2 regions of the Pseudoduganella lutea genome follow, and region 1 is predicted to be linked to the other one. Evidence: predicted binding sites of a transcription regulator. Region 1 holds the regulator's gene; the other holds the start of a gene.
The links. Region 1 encodes FliA, which starts transcription of late flagellar genes. Its sites were predicted from a motif close to CTAAAGTTTNNNNNNNNNNNGCCGNTA; they were not measured.
Positions count from the first base shown of each region.

Region 1 (14,739 bases):
CCGATCCTGGAAACGCAACTGGTCACCCAACAGGGCGACTTGACGACATTGCCGGCAAGCATCGCCACCGACAAGGCGCAGGTCATCGGCCGCAGCACGAATGTTTCCATTTCGGCAGGCACGCCGCTGCGGCTCGATACACTGCGCAGCCAGCCAGTGGTGCTGAACGGCCAGATGGTCAGGCTTGTCACGGCCGGTTCGGGGTTCCGTATCACGGCCGAGGGCAAGGCGATCGCCAACGCGGCGGAGGGGCAAGTGGTCCAGGTGCGCACCTCGGGTGGCCGGAGCGTGAGCGGGATTGCCCGCGCGGGTGGCCAGGTTGAGGTTGCATTCTAAAAAGATTCGACTTTGGCCGCTAAAGTTTGCAATGCGCCAGCCGTTAAGAACTCGTACACCGGAGTAAAAGCTCGGAGTCAAAGCTCCTACCAGACGAGGAAGATGCTGTGAAAATCAACGATTCAGTAAAAAACGCGGGTGTGCCGGCGGCGTCCACGCCAACCACGAGCAATGCCCGCAACGCCGAGAAAGCGGCGGAAACGGCGTCCACGCAAGCGAATTCGGATAGCGTCAAGCTGTCGGCGCAAGGGCAGGCCATGGCCACCAACAGCAACAGCGGCGTATTCGACACGAAAAAAGTGGAACGTATCAAGCTGGCCATCGCCGATGGCCAGTTCCAGGTCAATTCCGAGAAAGTCGCGGATGGCCTGCTGGATACGGTCAAGGACCTGCTGCACTCCCGGCAACGGTAGTCGACGGTCGTTAACATTCATCACAAGGCAAAGCCATGCATGACGGTGCCCCGATCCAGAAGCTGCGCGAAGAGCAGTGCCTGATCACTGAACTGCTCGACATCCTGAAGGACGAGCAGCAGTCGCTGGTGGCCGCCGACATCGACAGGCTGTCCGCGCTGACGCCGCGCAAATCCGAGGTGCTGACGCATATGGGTGTCCTGGCCAGGGAGCGCCACGACGCGCTGGGCCAGGCCGGATGCGAAGCGCGCGAAGCCGGCATGGAAACATGGCTCTGCGCCCACGGCACGCCGGACGACCGGGCGCTGTGGAATACATTGCTCGCGCAAACGCGCGAAGCCAAGGAATTGAACCGCCTGAACGGCATGCTGATCAACAAGCAGCTGTCGCACACCCAGGGCGCCCTGCAGGCGCTGCGCCCGCCCAGCCCCGCCGGCAATGTCTATGGTCCAAGCGGCCTGACCGCCACCAGCACCACCGTCTCGCGCGGCTTCCTCGCCGGCTGAGCAGCCAAAATCCGGAACATGCGTACCAACCGTGCCAACTGAAAGCAGTTGGCGCGCGAACACCGGTGTCTGACACCTTTTCTGGGTGAATCTTCCAGAAAAGGTGTCAGACACCGGTTCTCCACTGCCAACGATTCCTATTGCGGCGTGGGGCCGGTCGGGATTTCCATTTCCGGATCCGGCACCGCCGACAGGATCGTGACCGCCACGCGCCGGTTGCGGGCGCGGCCGACCGGGTCGTCGTTCGGCGCCACCGGGTGGTTCGAGGCATGGCCGACGGCAGTCAGCCGCTCGGGGGCGACGCCGGATTCGATGAACAGCCGGACCACAGTAGCGGCGCGCATCGACGACAACTCCCAGTTCGACGGATAGATGTTGCGCACCGGCTGGTCGTCGGTATGCCCTTCGACCTGCACCGCGTGCGGGTCGTTCTTCAGCAGCGACGCCACGGCGGTCAGCGCCTCGCGCGATTCGTTCGTGAGCTGCGCTTCGGCCGGGTCGAACAGCACGCTGGCATTGATTTCGACGGACACGCCGCGGCTGTTCTGCGTGACGCGTACCTTGCCCTCCTTTACCAGCGGGGCCATCGTCGATTGCAGGTCCTGCGCGAGCTTGGTCATCGAGGCGCGCTCCTGGCGCATCATTTCCTGGCGCTTCTTCAGGTTCGGATTCGGGATCGGCTGGTTCAGCACTTCGGTATTGGGTTTGACGTTGGCGCCCTGCCCGCCCAATGCATCGCCCAGCGCATCGGAAAAGATCCGGTACTTGCCGATGTTGACCGACGAGATCGCATACATCACCACGAAGAACGCAAACAGCAGCGTGATGAAATCGGAATACGAGATCAGCCAGCGTTCGTGGTTTTCCGGTTCCTCGTCGAACGGGCGGCGCGCGCGGCGGTACTGGAAGCTCATCGCGGTGTGTCCTAATAATCCTGCATCAGCGTGGCGATGCGCTCGTCCATGATGCGGGAGAAATCGCCGCTGGCGATGTCGTGGAAGACGGCGGCGGCGATTTCCTGCTGGTGCACCTGGGCGATGACGATGTTCTTGAGCTTGTTGGCGACCGGGTAGAAGAACAGGTTCGCCAGCCCCACGCCATAGATCGTGGAAACGAAGGCCACGGCGATGCCGGGCCCGAGCCGGGAGGGGTCGGTGAGGTTTTCCATCACGTGGATGAGGCCCAGCACGGCGCCCAGGATACCGATCGTGGGCGAGTAGCCGGCGGCCGATTCCCAGATGCGCACGGCCTGCCGCTCCGCCGTTTCAAACGCCGTGATCTCCGTGTCGAGCAGCTGGCGCAGCTTGTCGGGGTTGATGCCGTCGATCACCATGCGCAAGCCCTTGGCCAGGAAGACATTGCGCGCACCGGCCATGTGGCGTTCCAGCGCCAGCGGGCCTTCGCGGCGGATGGTCTGGTTCCAGGCCTGGATGTCGCGCGCGAGCAGGATGCGGCTGTCCTTCGGGGGGCGGAATACCCAACGCAGCATGAGGACGCCGCGCCGCAGCGTGGCGGGCCGGGTCTGCAGCAGCACGGCGCCGAACGTGCCGACGACCACGATCGCAAACGCGGCGGGCTGGACCAGCGACGACGGATTGCCGCCCTCCAGTGCCATGCCCACCACCAGGCCGGCCAGCGCCAGCAGCAGACCCGCTACGCTGGACCAGTCCATGCCTGCTCTCGCAACGTGGCGCGCAGCCGGGATACCGCCTGGGTATGCAGCTGCGACACGCGTGATTCGGAGACGCCCATGACGGCGCCGATTTCCTTCAGGTTCAGTTCTTCTTCGTAATACAGGCCCATCAGCAGCTTTTCACGCGGCGGCAAGGCATCGATCGCGTTGATGACGGCCTGGCGGAACCCGGTGTCCATCAGCGAGCGCAACGGATCGGCTTCGTCGTCCTGCGCATAGCGCTCGAGGAAGCTGTCGCTGCCGTCCTCGTTCTTGAAATCCTCGTAGTACAGCAGCTGGTGACCGCCGCCCTCGCCCAGCATTTCCTGGTAAGCCTCGAGCGAGAGCTTGAGCGATTGGGCCACTTCGGATTCGGCGGGCGGACGGCCCAGCTTTTGCTGCAGCACGGCCATGGCGTTTTCGATCTTGCGCATGTCCTGCCGCAGCGTGCGGGGCATCCAGTCGCTGCTGCGCAATTCGTCGAGCATGGCCCCGCGGATGCGCATCACCGCATAGGTTTCAAACTGGGCACCGTGCGTTTCTTCGTAGCGGTTGATCGCGTCGAGCAGGCCGATCATGCCCGCCTGTACCAGGTCATCCACTTCCACGCTGGGCGGCAATTTTGCCTTCATGTGGTGGGCAAGGCGCTTCACGAGGGGCATGTGCTCCGTCAGCAGCGAATCCTTGTTCACCTTCCCTTTGACCGTGTACATATATTTCTATTCTTGTTCAGTGCTGCATAGGGTGGCCGCTCCCCGCAAAATGCGACGGCGCGGCCAGCGCGAACCGCCCCGCCAGTTGACGAAACGCGACCGAGGCACCCGCCAGCGGAAACGCGTCCACCACGGCGCGACCCAGGCGCGCCGCGCGGTGCAGGTATTCATCGGCCGGCACCGAGCCCATCGACACGAGATTCACGGCTAGGTAACGGCTTGCCGCCTGTGCCATATTATCGTAAACGACCCGCGCCTCCCGTTCGGACGCACCGGTGACGACGATGCCGAACGGGCGCCGGCCCAGCTCGTGGTTAAGGCGCTTGATCATCATGTAGGCATTCGTGATCGACGTGGCGCTGTTCGATACCTGCACCACGATTTCCGAGCTGGCCATGACCGGCACCGGGAATGCCTCGCCGTCGAACTCGCCATCGACGAGGACGATGCCGGCCTGCGCGGCCAGCACGTCGAACGCCTTGGCCAGGCGGCGTGCTTCCGGGGGGCCGTTGCGGGGTTCGCCGCGCGTCATCGACACCACGTTGAAGCCCTGCGGCACTTCATGGATGACTTCGTTCAGCGCGCATTCCTGGCGCGCCACGTTCAACAGGCTGGCCCCGTTGTCGATGCCCAGGCGCGAGGCCACGCCATGCGCGCTGGCGCACGCATCGACCAGCACCACGTCGTTGCCGGCACGCGCCAGCGAGGCCCCCAGGTTGACGAGCATGGCGCCCTTGTCGTCCTGCGGCGTGGCGGACAGGAACGTGACGATGCGGGGCCGCGGCGGCCCCGCCAGCATCCGCCGCAGTCCTTCCGCCTGATCGAAATTGAAGTTAGCCAAGGTGTACCTCGCGCAGTCCATCGTTGCCGGCGGCCGCCATCAGCATCGGCAGCTCGCCATCGGTATATTCGGACACATCCTTCTTCAGCCGGAATGCCCGCTCCACGAGCTCGGCCGGCTGGGCCAGGTGCAGGTCTTCCGGCACGCGCTGGCCATTCGACACATAGAACAGTTGCAGCTTCTGGCGGATGACGACGTCGAGCACATTGCCCAGCGACGCCGCCTCGTCCAGCTTCGTGATGATGCCGCCGGCCAGGCCGCTGCCCTGGTAGGCGCGCACGACTTCGGTCAGCGTTTCCTGCGTGGACGTGGCGTTCAGGCACAGCAGCCGTTTGACGTCGACATCGGTGCCCTGCAGCATTGCCACCTGCTCGGTGACCATCTGGTCGCGCTGGCTGACGCCGACCGTGTCGATCAGCACCGTGTGCTTGTTGCGCAGCTCTTTCAGTGCGATCCGCAAGTCGGCCTCATCCTTGACGGAATGTACCATCACGCCAAGGATCTTGCCGTAAATGCGCAGTTGTTCGTGCGCGCCGATACGATAGGCATCGGTGGTGATGAGCGCCAGCTTTTCCGGGCCATGGCGCATCACGCAGCGGGCCGCCAGCTTGGCCGTGCTGGTGGTCTTGCCGACGCCGGTGGGGCCCACCAGTGCGAACACCCCGCCGCGCTCGATCAGCGCATCCTCATTGGCCATCGCTCCCACATTACGCGCCAGCACGGTGCGGATCCAGCGCGACGCTTCGTCGGCACCGCGGCCGGCCGGCAGCTTGTCGAGCAGGCGGCGCGCCAGCGTCGTGGAAAAGCCCGCCGCCAGCAATTCGCGCAGCACGGCCGCCTTGTGCGGCTCGCGCTGCTGCGTATTGCCCCACGACAGTTCGGCCAGCTGGGTTTCCATCATGCCGCGCATGGCGCGCAGCTCGCTCATCATGCCGTGCATCTCGGCGGCCGCGTTGGCCTTGGCGGAATTCACCGCCTCGGCCACCAGCGCCGTGATACCGGCCATGTCCACCGCGGGCTGCGCCGATGGCATCGGCTGCATCGCTTGCGGCGCGGACTGCATCGCCTGCGCGAACGGCGCGCGCGGCACCGGTGCCGCGGCCATCGCCGGGCGGGCGGCCATCATCGGCTCGGGCGCGGCCGGGCGCGCCGGCGGTGCCATGGGGCGCTGCATCGGCGGCGCCTGCGGGCGTGCCATATGCGCCGCATGGCCGTCGTCCAGGTCCAGGTGGGGCGCGCCGGGCGGCGCATCGTCGACGGGACTGGCCAGCGAAGCGGCATCGTCATTGGCCAATGCCAGGATCTCCACCACGCCATCCATCGGGCGATTCGACAGGATCACCGCATCCGGCCCCAGCGCCTCGCGCACCTTCCGCAGCGCCTCACGCGACGTGGGCGCGGTAAATTTCTTGACGTTCATTGCTGCTCCTGTTCGCCATGCACAGAGATTTTCTCGATGGTGAAATTATTGACGATGCCGCAGAGTAAGCATCATTTGAACAGGCGGGGAAAAGGGGGGTATTTCAAGAATCGCGCTAAGGCCGGGCCCGTGTCCACCATGGGGTCAACCCCATTTGTGGACACGAACTCGGCCTTGGCTGAGCGTGCTCAGGCTGAGCTCGTGTCCGATTTCGGGGTTGACCCCATGGTGGACACGGGCTGGACAGTAGTCACGATGTCAGGTATTGCCGACCAGAGCGGTTACGCGGATCGTCTTCGATTCCGGAATTTCCGCATGCGACAGCACTTTCAGCTGCGGCAGCGCGCGGCGCAGGAAGCGCGACAGCAGCGGCCGCAGCGGGCCCGGCACCAGCAGCACCGGGTTGACGCCCAATGCCTCCTGCTGGGCCGACGCTTGCGCCGCTTGCTGGGCGATCGTGTCGGCCAGGCCCGGCTCGATGCCCGCGCCATCGGCGCCGCCCTGCGCCAGCGCCTGCATCAGCAGCCGTTCGAGGCGGTTATCGAGCGTCATCACGGACAGTTCGCCATTGCCCGGGAACAGTTGCTGGACGATCGCCCGGCCCAGCGCGATGCGCACCAGCGATGTCAGCTCGTTCGGATCCTGCGTGTGCACGGTATGTTCGGCCAGCGCCTCGATGATGGTGCGCATGTCGCGGATGTGCACGCCCTCGGCCAGCAGGTTCTGCAGCACTTTCTGCAGCGCCGACAGCGAAATCGTCTTCGGCACCAGGTCTTCGGTGAGCTTGGGCGCTTCCTTGCCCAGGTGGTCGAGCAGCGCCTGCACCTCGCCGCGACCCAGCAGTTCCGCCGCATGCGACGTGATCAGGTGGTTCAGGTGCGTCGCGACGACGGTGCCGGCATCGACCACCGTGTAGCCCATGCCCTGCGCCTGGTCGCGCAGGCTGGCGTCGATCCACACCGCCGGCAGGCCGAACGCGGGATCGGTGGTGGCCAGGCCAGGCAGCGTGCCGCTCGCCATGCCCGGATTGATCGCCAGGTACTGGCCATTGAACGCTTCGCCCGTGCCCACTTCCACGCCCTTGAGCGTGATGCGGTAGGCGGAAGGCTTCAATTCGAGGTTGTCGCGGATGTGCACCGGCGGCGCCAGGAAACCCACTTCCTGGGCGAACTTCTTGCGGATGCCCTTGATGCGCTTGAGCAGCTCGCCGCTCTGCGCCTTGTCCACCAGCGGGATCAGGCGGTAGCCCACTTCCAGGCCCAGCGTGTCGACGGCCAGCACGTCGCTCCACGTGGCCTCCTCGTTCTCGGCTGCCGCGCCGCCCTGCCCGCCCGCGGCCGGGCCGCCCGCCCCCGCACCCGCGCCGCCAGCGCCGGCACCGCCACCCGGGCTGGCTGGCCGGGGCGCGGTACCGCTTTCTCCCGCGGCCTCGTCACGCTTGGCCAGCAGGTAGCCGCCGCCGGCCAGCGCGCCACCCAGCAGCAGGAACACGAGGTTCGGCATGCCGGGAATCAGGCCCAGGCCGCCGATGATCGCGGCGGTGATGTACATGACCTGCGGCTTGGCGAACAGCTGGCCGACCAGCTGCGAGCCGATATCCTTTTCCGATGCCACGCGCGACACGACGGCACCCGCCGCCAGCGAGATGATCAGCGACGGAATCTGCGCCACCAGGCCGTCACCGATGGCCAGCAGCGTGTAGGTGCGCACGGCGTCGCCGAAGGCCATGTCGTGCATAATCAGGCCGACCAGCAGGCCGCCGACGATGTTGATGACCGTGACCAGGATGCCGGCCACCGCATCGCCGCGCACGTATTTCGACGCACCGTCCATCGCGCCATAGAATTCCGCTTCCATCGACACTTCGGCGCGCCGCTGCTTGGCATCGGCCTCGCCGATCAGGCCGGCGTTCAGGTCGGCGTCGATCGCCATCTGCTTGCCCGGCAGTGCATCCAGTGCGAAGCGCGCGCCCACCTCGGCGATCCGGCCCGCGCCTTTCGTGACCACGACGAAGTTGATGATGGTAAGGATGATGAACACCACGATACCCACCGTGTAGTTACCGCCGATCAGGAAGTGGCCGAACGCCTCGACCACCTTGCCGGCCGCATCCGGCCCCGTGTGCCCTTCGGTCAGCACGATACGGGTGGACGCCACGTTCAGCGCCAGGCGCAGCATCGTCGTCAGCAGCAGCACGATCGGGAACGCCATGAAATCGAGCGGCTTGACCGTGTACAGGGCGGTCAGCAGCACGATGACGGAAATGGCGATATTGAAGCTGAAGAACAGGTCGAGGATGAACGCCGGCAGCGGCAGGATCATCATCGCCAGCAGCATGATGATCAGGACCGGGGCGGCCAGGGTCTGCGGCTTGCCACCGGTGATGGTATTGGTCCACGCGGGCATCTTGAGCGCTTGCATCGGGTTCTTCCTCGGGTAATGCGGTTACGGTTTCGGCGTTGCCGTGTTCGGATCCATGTCCGGCGGCACGTCGAGCTTCGTGGGGCGATCCGGGTAGTGGCCGCCCGGGCGGTAGGCACGCAGCTGGTACACGTAGGCCAGCACCTCGGCCACGGCCGCATACAGCCGCTGCGGGATCTCGTCGCCGATGTCGGTGTGCTTGTGCAGCGCGCGGGCCAGTGCCGGCGCTTCCAGGATCGCCACCTTGTTTTCCTTGGCCAGCTCGCGGATCTTCGCGGCCACCGCGTCCGTGCCCTTGGCCACCACCTTCGGCGCGCCCTTCGAGCCATCGGCATATTTCAGCGCCACCGCGTAATGGGTCGGGTTGGTGACCACCACGTCGGCGGTCGGCACGTCCTGCATCATCCGCCGCCGCGCCATCTCGCGCTGCATCTGGCGGATCTTGCCCTTGATCTGCGGGTTGCCGTCCGATTCCTTCGATTCCTGGATCATCTCCTGGCGCGTCATCTTCATCTTGTTCGCGTAATGCCACATCTGGTACGGCGCGTCGATCATGGCGATGAAACCCAGCGAACCCACGAGGATCAGGAAGCTCATCGCCAGCATGTCGAGCATGTGGGCATAGCCCTCGTTCGCCGGCTCGGCAGGCAGGCCGAAGATCGCGTCCTTGTAGCGCATCACCACCATGTAGGCGACAGCGCCCACGATGATCGTCTTGATGATCGCCTTCACGAGCTCCACCAGCGCGTTCTTCGACACCATGTTGGCGAGGCCCTTCATGGGATTGAGCTTGCCGAACTTGGGCATGAAGCCGTTGGCGGTGAACAGCCAGCCGCCCACGAGCACGGGCGAGGCGATCGCCACCAGCATCACGGCCAGGCCCAGCGGCAGGAACGTGATCAGCACCTGCACCACGTCCGCCAGCATGCGGTGGCCCAGCACGTCCATGTCGAACGCCTGTTCGCGCGTGAGCGACAGGCCGGAGGCCAGCGTGGCCGACAACTGGCGCGCCATCGTCGTACCAAAGATGTACAGGCCGGCACCCGCGGCCATGAGCACGGTAAACGTCGCGACCTCGCGCGAACGGGGAACGTCGCCTTCCTCACGCGCCTTTCGCAGGCGCTGTTCTGACGCTGGTTCTGTCTTCTCGGCTTCGCTATCTTCTGCCATCGGGTGCTCCGGCTACCTGTGCTCGACTGTATTGATTCTCCTGAGCATGCATTGTCGGGCATGGCGCGGTGCGTCGATGGAACGAACAACGGGGGATTTAAGGGGCAATTCCTCCAGCAAACCTGAATTCACGCTTGTGATAATTCGCGAGAATTCGCAGTGAGGATTCGCGCTAGACTGCGCGAGGATAGCAGGCAGTAACCATTTTGCAACGCTGAGCGAAAGCCGCGTTCAATCGTGCCTCCCCAACTATGAAAAACATGGCACGCTAAGGCCTTTATAAGAATTGTATAACCTCGTGGCTGGCTCTTATAACCATGAGGCAATGATTCTTGCAACGATTCGTGGACCAAGTGCCCGGCCTGGTTTAACGAACGGTATCGGTTCTCTTCGCCGGGAAATCTGTCTGATATAGGAGCAGGATATCCATGTACGATTCCAACCAGGGCGCCATCACGACCGCGCTCACGAATACTTCCACTGCCGTCTTCACCGAGGCCACGATCAACAGCATCCTCGCCTTGGTGAGCTCGAATGACGCAGATCCGATCGTTGTCGATCAGGTGACCGTTACCAATAACGGCACCGTCGAAGCGGCCGAAGGCACCGAGCTGGTCTTCGTGTCTGTGTCCGATACCGCGCAGACCACAGTGACCGTCGACGCGGATATTCCCGTGGTCCTGTTCCAGGGTGCGGGCGGTGTCAACGCCACCTTTGGTTCCGCTGCGGCGACCGGTGCCGAGAAAGCCGCCGCGGACGATCCGCAGGGCGCCCCGGGCGATCCGATCGAACGCATCATCGTGGGCACGGCCGGCGAGGATGTCATCACGATCGCGGACGACAAGGGGACGCACATCACGGTCGGTGGCCGCGACACGGTCAACGCCGGCACTGGACATACCATCGTGGTCGCGGCTGAAGGCAGCAGTACCGTGAACGGCGGTGGCGACACGATGATCCAGGCAGTGGGCGACGACGACGACTTTACCGTGACAGCGGAAGATGGGCGAGCGGTCATCATGAACAGCCAGACCGGGGTCGAAGTCGATATCTCCAACGTGCAGTTCGTGCAGCTTGACGACGGGGATGCACTGATCTTCGCGGACAACGATACCGAGGCGGCGGTGGCGAACCTGTACCAGGCGGTGTTCGGCCGAACGGCGGACGCGGGCGGGCTCGATTACTGGTTCGAGCAGGCGGCCAACGGACTGGATCTCGGCAGTATCGCCGGGCATTTCCTGGACTCCGCTGAATACACCGACGATGGATTGACCGACGCGGAGTTCATTGCGGAGCTGTATCAGAACGCACTGGGTCGAGCGGGAGATGCCGGAGGTGTCGAGTACTGGATCGATGTGCTCGAGGGCGGCACGGACCGCAGTCTTGTCGTGGCACAGTTCGCGACGGTGGCGGCGGACCATGTGGAACTGCAGGAGGTGAACGTGGTTGGCTCGGTCACCGTGGTGGAGGGCATCGTCACGGGATAAAGCGCCCATGCAAGATCTGAAAGGGGGCCCTGCCCCCTTTTTTCTGGCCTCGTGCACGCCCCGCCTGCGGGACGATGCATTGCTGACCCGCGCGCTGGAAGCGTTCGCGGCGGGCCACCACGCCGATGCGCTGGTGGCTGCCGAATACGTTTGCCGGCGCCTTTCCACGAAAAGCATTCCAGCCATGCTGCGCGCGAAAGTGCTGCAGACCGGCTACCCATTCATGGCCGCGCGCGCATGGCACGCGGCATGGCAGGCCGACGCCTGCAATCCCGTGCTCCAGGATGCGATGCTGCAAAGCTGGCTGCAGGATGGCGGCCGCGCCGATGTGGCCAGCCTGGGCCCGGCATTCCTGCCTGCCCGCTGCCGCGCCGGCAGGCATGCGAACTTGCTGGCGCTGCTGCGCGCCGCGGGCGTTGCCCATACGGGTGCCTGCTGGCGCGAAGGCGACGCCATCGAAGGCATGATTTTCTTCAGTGCGCAGGCCGGCGCACCGGCACCGCGCGCCACTTTGCTGCTGTCGGATGAAACCCGGCAGTTTCAGTGTGAAGTACCCGCCGACGGCAGCCGCTTCCGGCTGGCCTGCCCGCAGCCGGGCAAGGTGTGGTCCATTACAGTAGTGCAGCCCGACGGGCGCCGGCAACTGTTTCCGGGTTCGCCACTGGCTTTCTATGCGCCGCCCGCTATCCAGGCCCGCATGAGGACGGACGCGGCAGACCAGCCACGGCCCGTATCGGTCGTCATCCCCGTCTATCGCGAGCTAGCGCTTGTGCAGGCTTGCCTGAACAGCGTGCTGGCGAGCCTGAAGGAAAACACCACGCCCGCACGCGTGGTCGTAGTGGACGATGCAAGTCCCGAACCGGCCCTGTCGGCCTGGCTCGACAAGCAGGCCGCCGCCGGCCGCATCACGCTGCTGCGCAACGCCTGCAATCTTGGTTTCATTGAAACGGTCAACCGCGGCATGCGCGAGTTGCCCGATCATGACGTGCTGCTGTTGAATGCCGACACCCAGGTGCATGGCAACTGGATCGATCGGCTGGCGCGAGCCTTGTACGCCGAAGCTGACATTGCTTCCGTGACGCCCTGGACAAACAATGGCGAGATCAGCAGCTTCCCGGTCATGAGCCAGGCCGCCCCAGCACCGGATACCCGCGAACTGGCCGCGCTGGACGATACCGCCGCGGCCACGACCGCGGGCAACGTGGAATTGCCATCGTGCTGCGGCTTCACGATGCTGATCCGGCGTACGGTGCTCGACGGCGTTGGCATGCTCGACGGAACCGCACTGGTACGCGGCTACGGCGAGGAAGTGGACTGGTGCATGCGCGCCCGCGCCGCCGGCTGGCGCCACCTGCATGTCACCAATGTCTTCGTGGCGCATGCCGGAACGGTGTCGTTCCGCGCCGAAAAGACGTTACGCGTGGCACAGAACCGGAGCGTGCTGGTGGCGCGTTACCCGTCGTATTACCCCGAATTCACGGCGTTCAAGCGCGACGATCCACTGGCTGCGGCGCGTGCCGTGCTGCGCGCGGCGCTGCCCGCCTCGCGCGCTGCCGGCTGGCTGCGCAAGGCGGATACCGCGCAGGCAACTGCCGCGCTGCCGAACATCATTGCCAAACGACCATTGCCGGCAACGTTGCCACCGCTGCGCACGGCCAGCCAGCGGATCGCGATCTGGCGGCACGACGGCACCAGCAAGGCTGCGCACCATGTGCTGGCGCTGGCCCGTGCCATTGCCAGCCGGCCGGGATCGACAGTGCGCCTGCTTGTCATTGGCGATGGCAGCGAAGCGCTGTGGCATACGGGTGTGGTGGACCACGTGCCATTCGTCGAGGGCGATGCGCTGCCACTGCTCGACGATCTGCGCCTGATCCAGGCCGCCGGTTGCAGCGCGGTGTTGACCGATAACCCGGCGGGATTGCCGCCAAAGATGAGGCCGGTTGTGCTCGACGAGCACTTCGATGCCGTTGGCTGGCTGGAGAGCTGGAATACCGCACCAAAAGCGGCCTGATTGTTTCGACTACTGGAGATCGATGAATACCGACTTGCCCGTTCCTGAACAGATTTCCGCCATGTCAGGCAATGGCCCCTGGCACGGGGCGCTTGAAGGAATGCATGATCGACTGGTGTTCGGCTGGGCATTCAACAGCGCCTGTCCCGATGCCCGGGTGGTGATTGAACTATGCCTCGACGGCGTACCGTGCGCCTGTATCGCTGCCGACGCTGCCCGCACGGACCTTGCCACGACATTGAGTGCGCTCGCTGGCCGGGCGGACGTCTGCCACGGCTTCATTGCCGACCTCAATGCGTTGGCCGCCCACGCGCATGGGATACTGACCGCCCGCGTTGCCAATACCGATGTGGTCCTGCCTGGCAGCATGGACATTGCACACATCCGGAAACCACCGCCCGCGGCGTTGAATTCCGTCGTGGGTGATGGCGGGCTGCGCCTGTTCGGCTGGGCAATCGACCCATCGGATCCACATCGCACGCGAACCGTACGGGCATTCCTGGGCCACGAAATGGTCGCGCAGGCCGCGGCGAATATCGTGCTGCCACTGTCGCGTGCCTACGTGGATGGTCCGCATGGTTTTGACCTTGCACTGCCCATATCGCTGGCGGATGGGAGGACGCACACACTGCGCGTGGTTGACGATGAAGGCCATGCGCTGAACGGAAGTCCGGTAATCGTCTGCTGCATGCCGGCAGGCCTTGCGGCACTGCTGCCCGAAGATACCGATGAACTGACGCTTCGTGTCGCCGCCACCTATGAGCGGATGGTGCCGCGCAGCCTTCCGCTGAGCGCATGGCCGGAATGGTCGGCGCGCTTCGACCACGCTTCGAGCAAGGATGTGCCCACCAGCTTGGCGCCCCTCCGGCTCGGCATCCTCGTTACCGGCACGCAGGATGCTGCCGCCACGGCGCGTACTGCCGAGAGCCTGGAGCGCCAGGGACGGACCACCCAGCTCTACAGCGGGTTGCCATTTCCCTCGATGCTCGCCGAGGCACTGGCCGCCGGCTGCGAAGTGATCACATGCATCCGTGCCGGCGATACGCTGGGCCAGTACGCACTGGTTCATGCGCTGGCCGGTTTCACATCCGATGATGTCGAGGTGGTCTATACGGATAGCGAACATGAAGGCCGTCCCTGGTTCAAGCCGGCATGGGACCCCGACTATGCGCTGGGGAGCGACTGTGCGCTTGAATTCCTGCTCGTCCGCAGCAGTGTGGCACGGCGCCTGCCACCTCTGGCCAACGAAGCCGAATTCGCCTGGGCGTCGCTGTCAGAGGTATGGACTCGCAGCGACGAGGCAATCGTGCATGTGCCTCGCGTGCTCTACCAGGTCAATTCTCCGCTGACACCAGGGGAATGCGCAAACCGGGCCGTGGCGGCTGCACGCGCGATCAAGGCGCACGAACCAGCCATTTCCCTTGAAGAGCTGGCGGGCCCTTTGCCGGGTGCGTTTGGCGCGGCTCGCCGGGTGCGGCCGGCATTGCCCGCTGATGCAAGTGACGTCGTGGTGAGCCTGATCATTCCCACCCGGGACCGTGCCGACCTGCTCAAGCGCTGCATCGACAGCATCCAGCGGTTCACCACATGGCGACGCCTCGAAATCCTCATCATCGACAATGGCTCCACCGAATCATCGACCCATGCCTACTTCGCCGACATTGCCACGCGGGGCATCCGCGTGCTGCCGATGCCGGGGCCATTCAACTATGCGGACCTGAACAACCGCGCCGTGACGCAGGCATCGGG
Region 1 is NZ_CP035913.1:4,469,715-4,484,453, reverse strand. It holds gene flgA (flagellar basal body P-ring formation chaperone FlgA) at 1-336, shown strand, start outside; gene flgM (flagellar biosynthesis anti-sigma factor FlgM) at 444-749, shown strand; gene EWM63_RS19010 (flagella synthesis protein FlgN) at 785-1,255, shown strand; gene motD (flagellar motor protein MotD) at 1,393-2,169, opposite strand; gene EWM63_RS19000 (flagellar motor protein) at 2,181-2,927, opposite strand; gene EWM63_RS18995 (RNA polymerase sigma factor FliA) at 2,909-3,640, opposite strand; gene EWM63_RS18990 (MinD/ParA family ATP-binding protein) at 3,657-4,481, opposite strand; gene flhF (flagellar biosynthesis GTPase FlhF) at 4,474-5,901, opposite strand; gene flhA (flagellar biosynthesis protein FlhA) at 6,160-8,322, opposite strand; gene flhB (flagellar biosynthesis protein FlhB) at 8,347-9,492, opposite strand; gene EWM63_RS18970 (DUF4214 domain-containing protein) at 9,921-10,979, shown strand; gene EWM63_RS18965 (glycosyltransferase family 2 protein) at 10,987-12,990, shown strand; gene EWM63_RS18960 (glycosyltransferase family 2 protein) at 13,013-14,739, shown strand, end outside.

Region 2 (14,739 bases), 1.2 Mb from region 1:
CTTCCGTGTCCGGACCCGGTGCGGGTATTGCGGATTACTGCAGCAGGGACATGACCAGCGAGGACTGGCTGTTCGACTGCTTCAGCATCGCGGTGCCGGCTTGCAGCAGCATCTGGTTCGAGGTCATCGAGGCCGATTCCGTGGCGAAGTCGACGTCCATGATGCGACCGGCAGCGGCCTTGGTGTTCGTCGAGATGTTCGACAGGTTGCTGTTGACGTGGTCCAGGCGGTTCGACACGGCACCGATCTTCGAGCGCAGGGCGGAGACGGAATCGATCGCGGTGGCCAGCTTCGAGATGGTGGCGTTGGCCGAGGCGGTCAGTTCAGTACCAACGCCGCCAGGCGCGACATTGTCGGCGCTGAAGCGGGTGGAGATGCTGCCGATACCCGAGGTGGCATCCGTGGCGGTACCCAGTTCGGTGGTGAAATCGGCGTCCAGCTTTTCGGCCGAATCGGCACCGATCTGGAAGGAGATGGCCGCATTCAGCTTGCCACCGGTCGTCTTGAACAGTTCCGTGCCGCCGAACTTGGTGTTGCCGAAGATGTTCGTCAGCTCATCGGCCAGCGAGTCATACTCGCCCTGCATCGCGGTCTTGTCGGCGGCGGTCGAGGAGCCGTCGGCGGCCTGGGTTGCCAAGTCTTTCATGCGGTTCAGGATATTGGTCGTCTGGTCCAGCGCACCGTCGGCGGTCTGCAGCATGGAAATCGAGTTTTGCGTGTTGCGCATGGCGACCTGCATGCCACTGGTCTGCGTCTTCAGGCGGGTAGCGATCTGCAGGCCGGCCGCGTCGTCCATTGCCGAGTTGATACGATAGCCGGTCGACAGGCGGGTCATCGACGTCGACAGGGTCGACTGGGTGCGCGACAGCGAATTTTGTGCGGACAGGGCAGCGTTGTTGGTGTGAAGGCTCAGCATGACGATTACTCCGGTGCGGTTGGTTAGTTGTGGGCAGTTTCCTGCGCGCTTACTAGTACAAGACGACCGTTCTGCCCATTACATTAAATTCCGCATGGAAATTTATTTGAATTTTCTCGATGCCGGAAATTCTTGTCGTGGAAATGCAAAAAGCCAACCGGGTCCGGTTGGCTTTCTTGCTTGCCTGCCAGCACGTCGTGGTCGGCCAGCGGATCGAAGATTACTCCAGCACGTGGATTACTGCAGCAGGGACATGACCAGCGAGGACTGGCTGTTCGACTGCTTCAGCATCGCGGTGCCGGCTTGCAGCAGCATCTGGTTCGAGGTCATCGAAGCCGATTCGGTCGCGAAGTCGACGTCCATGATGCGACCGGCAGCGGCCTTCGTGTTCGTCGAGATGTTCGACAGGTTGCTGTTGACGTGGTCCAGGCGGTTCGACACGGCACCGATCTTCGAGCGCAGGGCGGAAACGGAATCGATCGCGGTGGCCAGCTTCGAGATCGTGGCGTTGGCCGAGGCGGTCAGTTCAGTACCAACGGCGCCAGGGGCGACATTGTTGGCGCTGAAGCGGGTGGAGACGCTGCCGATACCCGAGGTGGCATCCGTGGCGGTACCCAGTTCGGTGGTGAAATCGGCGTCCAGCTTTTCGGCCGAATCGGCACCGATCTGGAAGGAAATGGCCGCATTCAGCTTGCCACCGGTCGTCTTGAACAGTTCCGTGCCGCCGAACTTGGTGTTGCCGAAGATGTTCGTCAGCTCATCGGCCAGCGAGTCATATTCGCCTTGCATCGCGGTCTTGTCGGCGGCGGTCGAGGAGCCGTCGGCGGCCTGGGTTGCCAGATCCTTCATGCGGTTCAGGATATTGGTCGTCTGATCCAGCGCACCGTCGGCGGTCTGCAGCATGGAAATCGAGTTTTGCGTGTTGCGCATGGCGACCTGCATGCCGCTGGTCTGCGTCTTCAGGCGGGTGGCGATCTGCAGGCCGGCAGCGTCGTCCATTGCCGAATTGATACGGTAGCCGGTCGACAGGCGGGTCATCGACGTCGACAGGGTGGACTGGGTGCGCGACAGCGAATTTTGTGCGGACAGGGCAGCGTTGTTGGTGTGAAGGCTCAGCATGGCAATTACTCCGTTCGGTTTGTTGTCTGACGCAGGTTTCCTGCGTACTCATGAATACAAGACGACCGGTTTGCCCGATACATTAAATTCCGTGTGGAAATTTTTCGAGATTTTTTTACGCTGCTCGGCGTGACGTCGTGCGGCAGCGCTGGAAGATGCCTGAAATGCAAAAAGCCACCCTGGTCCGGTTGGCTTTTGCTTGGTGGACCGCCATGTGCACGGCGGTCCAGCCGGGGTGAAAACTGCGCGGGATTACTGCAGCAGGGACATGACCAGCGAGGACTGGCTGTTCGACTGCTTCAGCATCGCGGTGCCGGCTTGCAGCAGCATCTGGTTCGAGGTCATCGAAGCCGATTCGGTCGCGAAGTCGACGTCCATGATGCGGCCGGCAGCGGCCTTGGTGTTCGTCGAGATGTTCGACAGGTTGCTGTTGACGTGGTCCAGGCGGTTCGCCACGGCACCGATCTTCGAGCGCAGGGCGGAGACGGAATCGATCGCGGTGGCCAGCTTCGAGATGGTGGCGTTGGCTGCGCCGGTCAGTTCGGTACCAACGCCGCCAGGCGCGACATTGTCGGCGCTGAAACGGGTGGAGATGCTGCCGATACCCGTGGTGGCATCCGTGGCGGTACCCAGTTCGGTGGTGAAATCAGCGTCCAGTTTTTCAGCGGAATCGGCACCGATCTGGAACGAGATCGCCGCATTCAGTTTGCCACCGGTCGTTTTCATCAGCTCCGTGCCGCCGAACTTGGTGTTGCTGAAGATGTTCGTCAGCTCATCGGCCAGCGAGTCATATTCGCCCTGCATCGCGGTCTTGTCGGCGGCGGTCGAGGAGCCGTCGGCGGCTTGGGTTGCCAGGTCCTTCATGCGGTTCAGGATGTTCGACGTCTGGTCCAGCGCGCCGTCGGCGGTCTGCAGCATGGAAATCGAGTTTTGCGTGTTGCGCATGGCAACCTGCATGCCGCTGGTCTGCGTCTTCAGGCGGGTGGCGATCTGCAGGCCGGCAGCGTCGTCCATTGCCGAGTTGATACGGTAGCCGGTCGACAGGCGGGTCATCGACGTCGACAGGGTCGACTGGGTGCGCGACAGCGAGTTTTGTGCAGACAGGGCAGCGTTGTTGGTGTGAAGGCTCAGCATTTCAGTAACTCCGGTGGGGTTGGTTGTCAGAGCACTTTACTGCGCTCTCATGAGTACAAGACGACCGGTTTGCCCGTCACATTAAATTCCGCATGGAAATTGTTTGGGATTTTTTACGCAGACTGGCATGATGCCGCGCAATAGGCCGGAGGATGCCTGAAATGCAAAAGCCAACCTTGTCCGGTTGGCTTTTGCTCATAGGACCGCCAGTGTACGGCGGTCCAGCGGGAGTGCGAATACTGCGCGGGATTACTGCAGCAGGGACATGACCAGCGAGGACTGGCTGTTCGACTGCTTCAGCATCGCGGTGCCGGCCTGCAGCAGCATCTGGTTCGAGGTCATCGAAGCCGATTCGGTCGCGAAGTCGACGTCCATGATGCGACCGGCAGCGGCCTTGGTATTCGTCGAGATGTTCGACAGGTTGCTGTTGACGTGGTCCAGGCGGTTCGACACGGCACCAATCTTCGAGCGCAGGGCGGAGACGGAATCGATCGCGGTGGCCAGCTTCGAGATGGTGGCGTTGGCCGAGGCGGTCAGTTCAGTACCAACGCCGCCAGGCGCGGCGTTGTCGGCGCTGAAACGGGTGGAGATGCTGCCGATACCCGAGGTGGCATCCGTGGCGGTACCCAGTTCGGTGGTGAAATCGGCGTCCAGCTTTTCGGCCGAATCGGCACCGATCTGGAAGGAGATGGCCGCATTCAGCTTGCCACCGGTCGTCTTGAACAGTTCCGTGCCGCCGAACTTGGTGTTGCCGAAGATGTTCGTCAGCTCATCGGCCAGCGAGTCATACTCGCCCTGCATCGCGGTCTTGTCAGCGGCGGTCGAGGAGCCGTCGGCGGCCTGGGTTGCCAGGTCCTTCATGCGGTTCAGGATATTGGTCGTCTGATCCAGCGCACCGTCGGCGGTCTGCAGCATGGAAATCGAGTTTTGCGTGTTGCGCATGGCGACCTGCATGCCGCTGGTCTGCGTCTTCAGGCGGGTGGCGATCTGCAGGCCGGCCGCGTCGTCCATTGCCGAGTTGATACGGTAGCCGGTCGACAGGCGGGTCATCGACGTCGACAGGGTCGACTGGGTGCGCGACAGCGAATTTTGTGCGGACAGGGCAGCGTTGTTGGTGTGAAGGCTCAGCATGGCAATTACTCCGTTCGGTTTGTTGTCTGGTGCAGGTTTTCTGCGTGCTCATGAATACAAGACGACCGGTTTGCCCATCACATTAAATTCCACATGGAAATTTTTCGAGATTTTTTTACGCCGGCCGACGGGAGGTCGCACGATAGCGCGGGAACGATGCCGGAAATGCAAAAAGCCAACCTTGTCCGGTTGGTTTTGCTCATTGGACCGCCATGTGAATGGCGGTCCAGCGGAGGTGCGCGTTATAGCTCTGAATTACTGCGCGGGATTACTGCAGCAGGGACATGACCAGCGAGGACTGGCTGTTCGACTGCTTCAACATCGCGGTGCCGGCTTGCAGCAGCATCTGGTTCGAGGTCATCGAGGCCGATTCGGTCGCGAAGTCGACGTCCATGATGCGGCCGGCAGCGGCCTTGGTGTTCGTCGAGATGTTAGACAGGTTGCTGTTGACGTGGTCCAGGCGGTTCGCCACGGCACCGATCTTCGAGCGCAGGGCGGAGACGGAATCGATCGCGGTGGCCAGCTTCGAGATCGTGGCGTTGGCTGCGCCGGTCAGTTCTGCGCCAACGCCGCCAGGCACGGCGTTGTCGGCGCTGAAACGGGTGGAGATGCTGCCGATACCCGTGGTGGCATCCGTGGCGGTACCCAGTTCGGTGGTGAAATCGGCGTCCAGCTTTTCGGCGGAATCGGCACCGATCTGGAAGGAGATGGCCGCATTCAGTTTGCCACCGGTCGTTTTCATCAGTTCCGTGCCGCCGAACTTGGTGTTGCTGAAGATGTTCGTCAGCTCATCGGCCAGCGAGTCATATTCGCCCTGCATCGCGGTCTTGTCGGCGGCGGTCGAGGAGCCGTCGGCGGCCTGGGTTGCCAGGTCCTTCATGCGGTTCAGGATGTTCGACGTCTGGTCCAGCGCGCCGTCGGCGGTCTGCAGCATGGAGATCGAGTTTTGCGTGTTGCGCATGGCAACCTGCATGCCGCTGGTCTGCGTCTTCAGGCGGGTGGCGATCTGCAGGCCGGCAGCGTCGTCCATTGCCGAGTTGATACGGTAGCCGGTCGACAGGCGGGTCATCGACGTCGACAGGGTCGACTGGGTGCGCGACAGCGAGTTTTGTGCGGACAGGGCAGCGTTGTTGGTGTGAAGGCTCAGCATTTCAGTAACTCCGGTGGGGTTGGTTGTCAGAGCACTTTACTGCGCTCTCATGAGTACAAGACGACCGGCCCGGCGCGGACATTAAGTGCCGCACGGAAATTTTCTGACTTTATTTTGCGCTGCCATGGAAGAGGTGAAAACGTCAACGCCGGGCGACCCCGGCGTTGTGATCGGTCTTACATGTTCGGGTAGTTCGGCCCGCCGCCGCCTTCCGGCGTCACCCACACGATGTTCTGGGTGGGATCCTTGATGTCGCACGTCTTGCAGTGCACGCAGTTCTGGGCATTGATCTGCAGGCGCTCGGCGCCATCGTCGTTCTTCACGAATTCGTAGACGCCGGCCGGGCAGTAACGCTGTTCCGGGCCGGCATACTTGGCCAGGTTGACGTCGACCGGCACCGACGGATTCTTCAGCGTCAGGTGGATCGGCTGGTCCTCGGCATGGTTCGTGTTCGAGATGAAGACCGACGACAGCTTGTCGAACGTGAGCTTGCCATCCGGTTTCGGGTACACGATCGGCTGGTAGTTCGCCGCCGGCTTCAGGCAGGCGTGATCCGGCTCGTCGTGGCGCAGCGTCCAGGGCGCCTTGCCGCGGAAGACGATCTGGTCGATGCCCGTCATGATCGTGCCGAACACGAGGCCCTTGTTCAGGTACTGCTTCACATTACGCGCCACGTGCAGTTCCTCGTGCAGCCACGATTGCTCGAATGCTGCAGGGTAGGCCGCCAGTTCGTCGTGCTGGCGGTTCGCGGCCAGCGCGTCAACGAGCGCCTCGGCGGCCAGCATGCCGGACTTGATCGCGGCATGGCTGCCCTTGATGCGGCTCATGTTCAGGAAGCCGGCATCGCAGCCAAGCAGGCAGCCGCCCGGGAACACCAGCTTGGGCAGCGATTGCAGGCCGCCCGACGTGATGGCCCGCGCGCCATAGGAAATGCGCTTGCCGCCTTCGAAGAAGCCGCGGATCGCCGGGTGCGTCTTGTAGCGCTGGAATTCCTCGTAGGGCGAGATATACGGATTCGCGTAATTCAGGCCGACCACGTAGCCGACGACGACCTGGTTGTTTTCCGCGTGGTACAGGAACGAGCCGCCATACACGTCGTGCGCCAGCGGCCAGCCGGACGTGTGGATGACGAGGCCCGGCTGGTGTTTTGCCGGATCGATTTCCCACAGTTCCTTGATGCCGATGCCGTAGGCCTGCGGGTCCTTGCCCTTGTTCAGGTCATACTTGGCCATCAGCGTCTTGCCCAGGTGGCCGCGCGAACCTTCGGCGAACAGCGTGTACTTGCCGTGCAATTCCATGCCCAGCTGGAAATCCGGTCCCGGCTCGCCATCCCGCTTGACACCCATGTTGCCGGTGGCAACGCCCTTGACGGAACCATCCTCGTTGTACAGCACTTCGGCAGCCGGGAAGCCGGGGAAGATTTCCACGCCCAGGCTTTCGGCCTGCTGGCCCAGCCAGCGCACCACATTGCCAAGCGAGATTACGTAGTTGCCATGGTTTTCCAGGCACTTCGGGATCATGAAGTTCGGCGTCTTGTAGGCCTTTGTTTCGGTCAGGAACAGCACGCGGTCTTCCGTGACCGGGGTGTTCAGGGGCGCGCCCTTTTCCTTCCAGTCGGGAATCAGCTCGGTCAGTGCGCGCGGGTCCATCACGGCGCCGGACAGGATATGCGCGCCCAGTTCGCCGCCTTTTTCCAGCACGACCACGGAGATTTCCTGGTTCCTTGCCTGGGCCAGCTGCTTGATGCGGATCGCGGCGGACAGGCCGGCAGGGCCGCCGCCAACGATCACCACGTCGTATTCCATTGCTTCGCGCGGGCCGTACTGTTCAACGAGATTCGTCATAGGATTTTTATAAGAATAGGTAAACGGGAAAAATAAGCCGTAAAAATTAGAACGAGTGTGCTCTTTTTCCACCGTAAATGCAACGGCATTGTAGTAGATGTTCCCGTCTAATATTGGCTAATTGTGTAAGATACACGGCAACCGTAGCGCGTCCGGCGCACATGAAAAAGGAGGGCAAGCCGTGGGTATCGAAGTCAATTTTGAAGGCAAGATCGCGCTCGTGACAGGCGCTTCCAGCGGCCTTGGCGCGCGCTTCGCGAAAGTGCTGGCGAGCGCCGGTGCGCAGGTGGTGCTGGCTTCGCGGCGGGTCGAACGCCTGAAGGAATTGCGTGCCGAGATTGAAGCCGACGGCGGCGCGGCCCACGTGGTGGCGCTGGATGTGACGGACTATGCCAGCATCAAGTCGGCGATTGCCCACGCGGAAACGGAGGCCGGGCCGATCGATATCCTCGTCAACAACTCGGGCGTCTCGACGACGCAGCGGCTGGTCGATGTGACGCCGGAAGACTACAACTTCGTGATGGACACGAACCTGCGGGGGGCCTTCTTCGTGGCGCAGGAGGCGGCCAAGCGGATGATCGCGCGCGCGAAGGGCGATCCGAAAAAACAGCACCGCATCATCAACATCGCTTCGGTGGCTGGCCAGCGCGTGCTGCCGCAGATCGGCGTGTACTGCATGAGCAAGGCCGGCGTGATCCACATGACCAAGGCCATGGCGGTGGAATGGGGCCGCCATGGCATCAATACGAACGCGATCTGCCCCGGCTATATCTCCACCGAGATCAACGAGGATTACTTCGCCAGCGAGCAGGGGCGGCGCCTCATCGAAATGCTGCCTCGCAAACGCCCGGGCAAGCCGGAAGACCTCGACGGCCTGCTGCTGCTGCTCGCCGGCGAAGACGCCCATTTCATCAATGGCGCCGTCATCTCGGCCGATGACGGCATGACGGCGCAATAGCCCCGCTTGCGCTTTTGCTTGCGCTTTCGCCCGCTACACCTCGCGCGCCGCCATCAGTTCCACGATCCAGTCGATGAACACGCGCACCTTCCTGCTGAGGTGGCGGTTCGGCGGCCAGGCAATCCACAGCGGCATCGGATCGACGCGCCAGTCCGTAAACAGCGGCACCAGTCCGCCCGCGGCCACGTGCGGCCGCGCCATGTAATCGGGTAGCCAAAGGATGCCGAGCCCCGCCAGGCCGGCGGCGAGATAGGCGTTGCCGTCGTCGGTGCGCAGCACGTGCCGGCCCTGCATGGGGATTCTGGCGCCATCGCGGTGCATCGCATAAGGAAAACCGTTTCCGGACCAGCGGAACCCCACGATGCGGTGATGGCCGTCGCGCAGTTCGCCGGGATGCGACGGCGTGCCGGCACGCGCGAGGTAGGCAGGCGCGGCGTACACGCCCAGGCCCAGGTCCGCCACGCGCCGCGCCGTTAGCGACGTGTCGGTAAGTTCACCGCCGCGTATCACGCAATCGACGTTTTCGCCAAGGATGTCCACCTTGCGGTCGCTGGCGCCGAGATCGAGCTGGATCTCCGGATACCGTTCGTGGAAGCGGGGCAGCGCAGGGATCACGATCATGGCCGCCAGCGGGCTTGGCACGTCCACGCGCAACGGGCCGCGCGGCTCGCCGGCCGTGCCGGGCAGGCCCGCTTCCACGTCGTCGAGTTCCGCCAGGAGGCTGGCCACGCGCTCGTAGTACGCGGCACCGTCGGCCGTCACGTTCACGCGCCGCGTGGTGCGGTTCAGCAGTTTTACGCGCAACCGGGCTTCCAGCTGCTGCACCAGTTGCGTCACCGTGGCACGGCTCACGTGCAGCGTTTCGGCGGCCTTCGTGAAGCTGCCCGCCTCGACCACGCGGACAAAGGCCTTCATTGCATCGAAACGGTCCATGCTGCGCCTGTAGGGTGTGATTGTTTGGATTATACAAACAGTGCTGGGAGCGATTGCCCGTTTATCGAACGGACGGGGACCGCTACAGTGCCTCTCATCGAAACCGCAATTTTTTAGGAGAAACGAGATGACCAAGCGCGACGTGGTATTTCCCGCGGGCCGGCAGGCCCTGTATGAACAGAACCGGTATTCGCCGGCCGTGCGCTCCGATGGCTTGCTGTTCGTGTCGGGGCAGGTGGGCAGCCGGGAAGACGGCACGCCGGAACCGGAACTCGACACCCAGGTGCGGCGCGCGTTCACGAACCTGAACGCGGTGCTGGCCGCCGCCGGCTGCACGTTCGACGACGTGGTCGACGTCACCGTCTTCATCGTCGATCCGCAAACGCGCTTCGAGCGGATCTGGGAAGTGGCACGGGAATTCTGGGGCGAGGCGCCGTATCCGAACATTACGGCGGTCGGGGTGACGTGGCTGTACGGCTTCGACTTCGAAATCAAGGTGATCGCGCGCATCCCCGATTGACGGGGGCCGGCCGCGCGTCAGCGCGTGGAACCCACCAGCTTGTGCACCAGTTCCGACGACGTGGCGGCGCCGAACTTGCGCATCAGCTTTGCACGGTGCATTTCGACGGTGCGCGGCGACAGGTCGGTTTCCCGCGCAATCATCTTGCTGGTCTTGCCTTCGACGAGGAAGGCGGCGATCTCGCGTTCGCGCGGCGTGAGTTCGGCCGACACGGGGCGTTTCTCGGACACGTCCTCGAACGTCCACACGCCGGGGCCGAGCGGATCGGCGCAGTTCAGCGCGCGGCCTGTCACGTGGCACCAGAACAGCTCGCCACTGGCGCGGCGCATGATGCGTTCGTCGGAATAGCGCCCGCGCGCGTTCATGATCGGGATGATGCGGTGGCCGGTGCGCAGGAATTCATCCATCGTGGGATACAGCACGCAGAACGACTGGCCATCCAGCGTGCCCTGCGGGTAGCCGAACATCTGCGTGAGCGCGTCGTTGCTGGACTGGATGACGCGGTTCACGGAGATGCACATGCCCACCGGCGCGAACCGGAAGATGGTTTCATAATCGATCTCGTACGGTGCATTCATCGGCTGTCTCGAATATCTTTCTTGTAGTGCTCTCTTGTATCCAGCTTATACGCTGCAGGCTTGCGGCCGTATTTCTACTGTATTGTACTTTCCTTACGGGTAACCTATTCTGGAACGCCACGAAGGCGGACCGGTTCCGCCTAGCTTATCAAAAATGGAAGGGGGCACAATGAATAAAGTTTATCCGGATGCGCAGTCGGCGCTGGCCGACGTCGTGCAGGATGGGCAGACCATCGCTGTCGGCGGTTTCGGCCTGTGCGGCATTCCCGAAGCGCTGATCCTCGCGTTGCGCGATTCCGGCGTCAAGGGCCTGACGGCGATCTCGAACAATGCCGGTGTCGATGGCTTCGGTCTCGGCCAGTTGCTGGAAACGCGCCAGATCAGGAAGATGATCGCATCCTACGTAGGTGAGAACAAGGAATTCGCGCGCCAGTACCTGGCCGGCGAACTGGAACTGGAATTCACGCCGCAAGGCACGCTGGCCGAGAAGCTGCGTGCCGGCGGCGCCGGCATCCCGGCGTTCTTTACCAAGACCGGCGTGGGCACCATCGTCGCCGAGGGCAAGGAAATCCGCGAGTTCGACGGCGAGCAGTATGTGATGGAAAAGAGCCTCGTCGCCGATGTCGCGCTGGTCAAGGCCTGGAAGGCCGACAAGGCCGGCAACCTCATCTTCCGCAAGACGGCGCGCAACTTCAATCCGAACGTGGCGGCCTCCGGCAAGGTAACGATCGTGGAAGTGGAAGAACTGGTGGAGATCGGCGAGATCGATCCGGACGCCGTGCATACCCCCGGCATCTTCGTGCACCGCATCGTGCACAACCCCCATCCGGAAAAACGCATCGAACAGCGCACCGTGCGCGCCGCCTGAGGAGAAGAACATGGCATGGACTCGTGATCAAATGGCCGCGCGCGCGGCAAAGGAGCTGCAGGACGGCTTCTACGTCAACCTGGGCATCGGCCTGCCCACCCTGGTGGCGAACTACGTACCTTCCGACATCGAGGTGTTCCTGCAATCGGAAAACGGCCTGCTCGGCATCGGCCCGTTCCCGACGGACGACGAAGTCGACGCCGACCTGATCAACGCCGGCAAGCAGACCGTGACGGCACTGCCCGGCTCCGCGTATTTCAGCTCGGCCGATTCGTTCGGCATGATCCGCGGCGGCAAGATCAATCTCGCCATCCTGGGCGCGATGCAGGTGTCCGAAAAGGGCGACCTGGCAAACTGGATGATCCCCGGCAAAATGGTGAAGGGCATGGGCGGCGCGATGGACCTCGTGGCCGGCGTGAAGAAAGTGGTGGTGCTGATGGAGCACGTGGCCACCGCGAAGGATGGCACCACGTCGCACAAGCTCCTGAAGCAGTGCGACCTGCCGCTGACGGGCGTGGGCGTCGTCGACCTCGTCATCACCGACCTGGGTGTGCTGGAAGTGACCGGCACGGGCCTGAAAGTGATCGAACTCGCGCCGGATGTGACGCAGGAGCAGATCGCCGCCGCTACCGGCGTGGAACTGGACTTTTCGGCCGTCTGACCGTGCGGCGTCAGCTTCTGGAAGCCTTCCCGGCGCATGGCCGGGAAGGCTTTTTTACGGGATCAAAGTTGAGGTTTGACGGCCTTGGCACGCTCCTGCTCAAGTCGCCTTTTCTGTTCGCTCTGGGTGACTACTGCCTTGCCATTGAGTTCATCGAAGATGGATTTTGCATCGAGAATCATGACTGAATACATGGGGACCATGCCGTCAGTCTGGATGAGCCCTCTCGCGATGACCATCTTGCCGCAAGCTGGGGGGAAGCTCCGCGGTGCAGTGATGGTCGATCCGGGGACGGCTGTGCTGTCCCAGCCTATGCCTGCGCAGGGGCCTCCGATTGGCGGACCGACATACAGCTTGCCTTGGCGGTCGAATTCCTGGTGGAGGGACACGCTTCTCCCCTTCAGCATCGGATTGTTATCCGGATAGGACGAGTCGCCGAATTTTTCTTTCAGCGACGATTCCAGCACATCCTTCCGGATCCGCGAGCCTGTCGGCAATCTCTGCTCCCGTGCCAGAAAATATACTTTACCGCTGTCGCTTTGAAGGGCGACGAATCCGTCGGAAGGGCCTCCGGGATCTGTGATGCCCGTTCCTGGCATCTGATCGAGAGTTTTCGCCGTGATGCCTACCTCTTTTCCAGTAGTGTGTTTTAACGGCGAAAATTTTAGCGCGGAATTGGCGCGGCTCATGCCAGCTCTTGCCTCTGCCAGCGTACTGCCCAACGGAATGCCCGCGATGTCAGACCCCAAAGCCGGGAATGCACTGCAGAGTAACAATACAGGTAAAGTGATCTGAACAGCCTTCACGATAAGTATTCCTTTTCGTTGTTTGAGCGTATTTTCATCGGCGGTCGTGGCGGGTGTCGCGCATTGCACTATTGCTTCCTTCACGAGTCGTAGCTGCAGGCGGAACCGCCGTAACGCCAGCCATCACGTACCTATCTCGCTGAATAGCCCACGTAACCCCACAGTCTCTCGATGGCAGCAGACGGCGGAGCGGGTGAGACCAAATATATGGAAATACAGTGGAGCGGGCCAGCAATATAGCAGCCCGGCGGGGCGGGGAAGCTCACCAATTGTCACAAGCATCATGTCGTGAAAGGAAAGCTGCAAACGGTAAACGACAAACGGCCCCGCGGGGCGGGGCCGTTTGTCGTCGAACGCCAGCGGCTTACTTGAAGGGCGCCGGCACCGGCATGTCTTCGCCGTGCTTGGTCTCTTCCAGCGGCTCGTGCGGGGTGGACGGGTTGGCCAGCTCGCGCTTCAGGGTATCCATGTTCAGCTCGCCTTCCCACTTGGCCACCACCAGGGCGGCCACGCCGTTGCCGATGAAGTTCGTCAGGGCGCGGGCTTCGCTCATGAAGCGGTCGATACCGAGGATCAGCGCCATGCCGGCCACCGGGATCGTCGGCACCACGGCCAGCGTTGCGGCCAGCGTGATGAAGCCGGCGCCGGTGATGCCCGATGCACCTTTCGAGGTCAGCATCGCCACGCCGAGGATCGTCAGTTCCTGCATCAGCGTCAGCTCGGTGTTGGTAGCCTGGGCCACGAACAGGGCGGCCATCGTCATGTAGATGTTGGTACCGTCCAGGTTGAACGAGTAGCCGGTCGGGACCACGAGGCCGACGACGGGCTTCGAGGCACCCAGCTTTTCCAGCTTCTTCATCAGCGAAGGCAGCGCGCTTTCCGACGAGCTGGTGCCCAGCACGATCAGCAGTTCTTCCTTGATGTAGGCGATGAAGCGGCCGATCGAGAAGCCGGTGAACTTGGCGATCGCGCCCAGCACGATGAAGATGAACATGAAGCAGGTCAGGTAGAACGAGCCCATCAGCTTGGCCAGGGGCACCAGCGAATCCAGGCCATATTTGCCGATGGTGAACGCCATCGCGCCGAATGCGCCGATCGGGGCAACCTTCATGATGATGTTGACCATGCCGAAGACGACGGCACCCGCTTCATCGATGATGTTCAGCAGCGGCTTGCCGCGTTCACCCAGCAGCGACAGCGCAAAGCCGAACAGCACCGAGATCAGCAGCACCTGCAGGATGTCACCCTTGGCGAACGCGTCCACGACGGTGTTCGGGATGATGTGCAGCAGGAAGTCCGTGGTGGTCTGGTGGGAAGCCTTCTCCGTGTACTGGGCGATCGCCTTCGTGTCGAGCGTGGCGGGATCGGCATTGAAGCCGTCGCCGGGCCGGACGATGTTGGCCACGAACAGGCCGATCACCAGCGCGAACGTGGAGACGATCTCGAAGTAAAGCAGTGCCTTGCCGCCGACGCGGCCGATCTTCTTCACGTCCTGCATGCCGGCAATGCCGGAGACGATGGTACAGAAGATCACCGGTGCGATGATCATCTTGATCAGCTTGATGAAGCCATCGCCCAGCGGTTTCATGGCCACGGCATCGGTTGGCAGGTAAATGCCGAGCAGCACGCCAATGAAGATGGCGAACAGCACCTGTACGTACAGGATTTTATAGAACGGTTTTTTCATGATTGGAGTCTCCATTGGCTTCCCAGTGCTCCCATCATTGCAAACCATCTCAGATATCACCATTGTGATTATCCGCATTGTGGTTTCCCCTATCAGGGATAACCACAATGCGGTTACTACCTAGTTGCTATCTGCATGCCCGCTTGCCGCCACTACGCCATGGCGCACTCAATGCACGGTCGACAGCGCTTCGCGCAGTGCCGCGCCGCCGGGCGGCGGCGTGACGGGCGCCGACTTCAGCATCGGGAAGGCCCGCTGCGGCAAGCCTTCCGGCACGATCGGATCCAGCGCCAGCTGCGTCACCAGCTCGGTCCGGCCGTTGAGCTGGTACGCCAGCACGCCGTAATAGTACTTGCCCTCGTCGAGCCCGCTCCACGTCATGCCCACCGTGCCGGTGCTGCCCTTGCCGAGCACGGCCGGTGCCGAGACGCGCA
Region 2 is NZ_CP035913.1:5,632,714-5,647,452, forward strand. It holds gene EWM63_RS23970 (flagellin N-terminal helical domain-containing protein) at 35-916, opposite strand; gene EWM63_RS23975 (flagellin N-terminal helical domain-containing protein) at 1,154-2,035, opposite strand; gene EWM63_RS23980 (flagellin N-terminal helical domain-containing protein) at 2,288-3,169, opposite strand; gene EWM63_RS23985 (flagellin N-terminal helical domain-containing protein) at 3,419-4,300, opposite strand; gene EWM63_RS23990 (flagellin N-terminal helical domain-containing protein) at 4,569-5,450, opposite strand; gene EWM63_RS23995 (electron transfer flavoprotein-ubiquinone oxidoreductase) at 5,627-7,255, opposite strand; gene EWM63_RS24000 (SDR family oxidoreductase) at 7,476-8,252, shown strand; gene EWM63_RS24005 (LysR family transcriptional regulator) at 8,286-9,185, opposite strand; gene EWM63_RS24010 (RidA family protein) at 9,313-9,705, shown strand; gene EWM63_RS24015 (PAS and helix-turn-helix domain-containing protein) at 9,723-10,283, opposite strand; gene EWM63_RS24020 (CoA transferase subunit A) at 10,453-11,151, shown strand; gene EWM63_RS24025 (3-oxoacid CoA-transferase subunit B) at 11,162-11,812, shown strand; gene EWM63_RS24030 (hypothetical protein) at 11,875-12,702, opposite strand; gene EWM63_RS24035 (dicarboxylate/amino acid:cation symporter) at 12,983-14,308, opposite strand; gene EWM63_RS24040 (S8 family serine peptidase) at 14,474-14,739, opposite strand, start outside.
Region 2: the regulator FliA is predicted to act here: its motif matches at 2,095-2,121, upstream of EWM63_RS23975 (flagellin N-terminal helical domain-containing protein).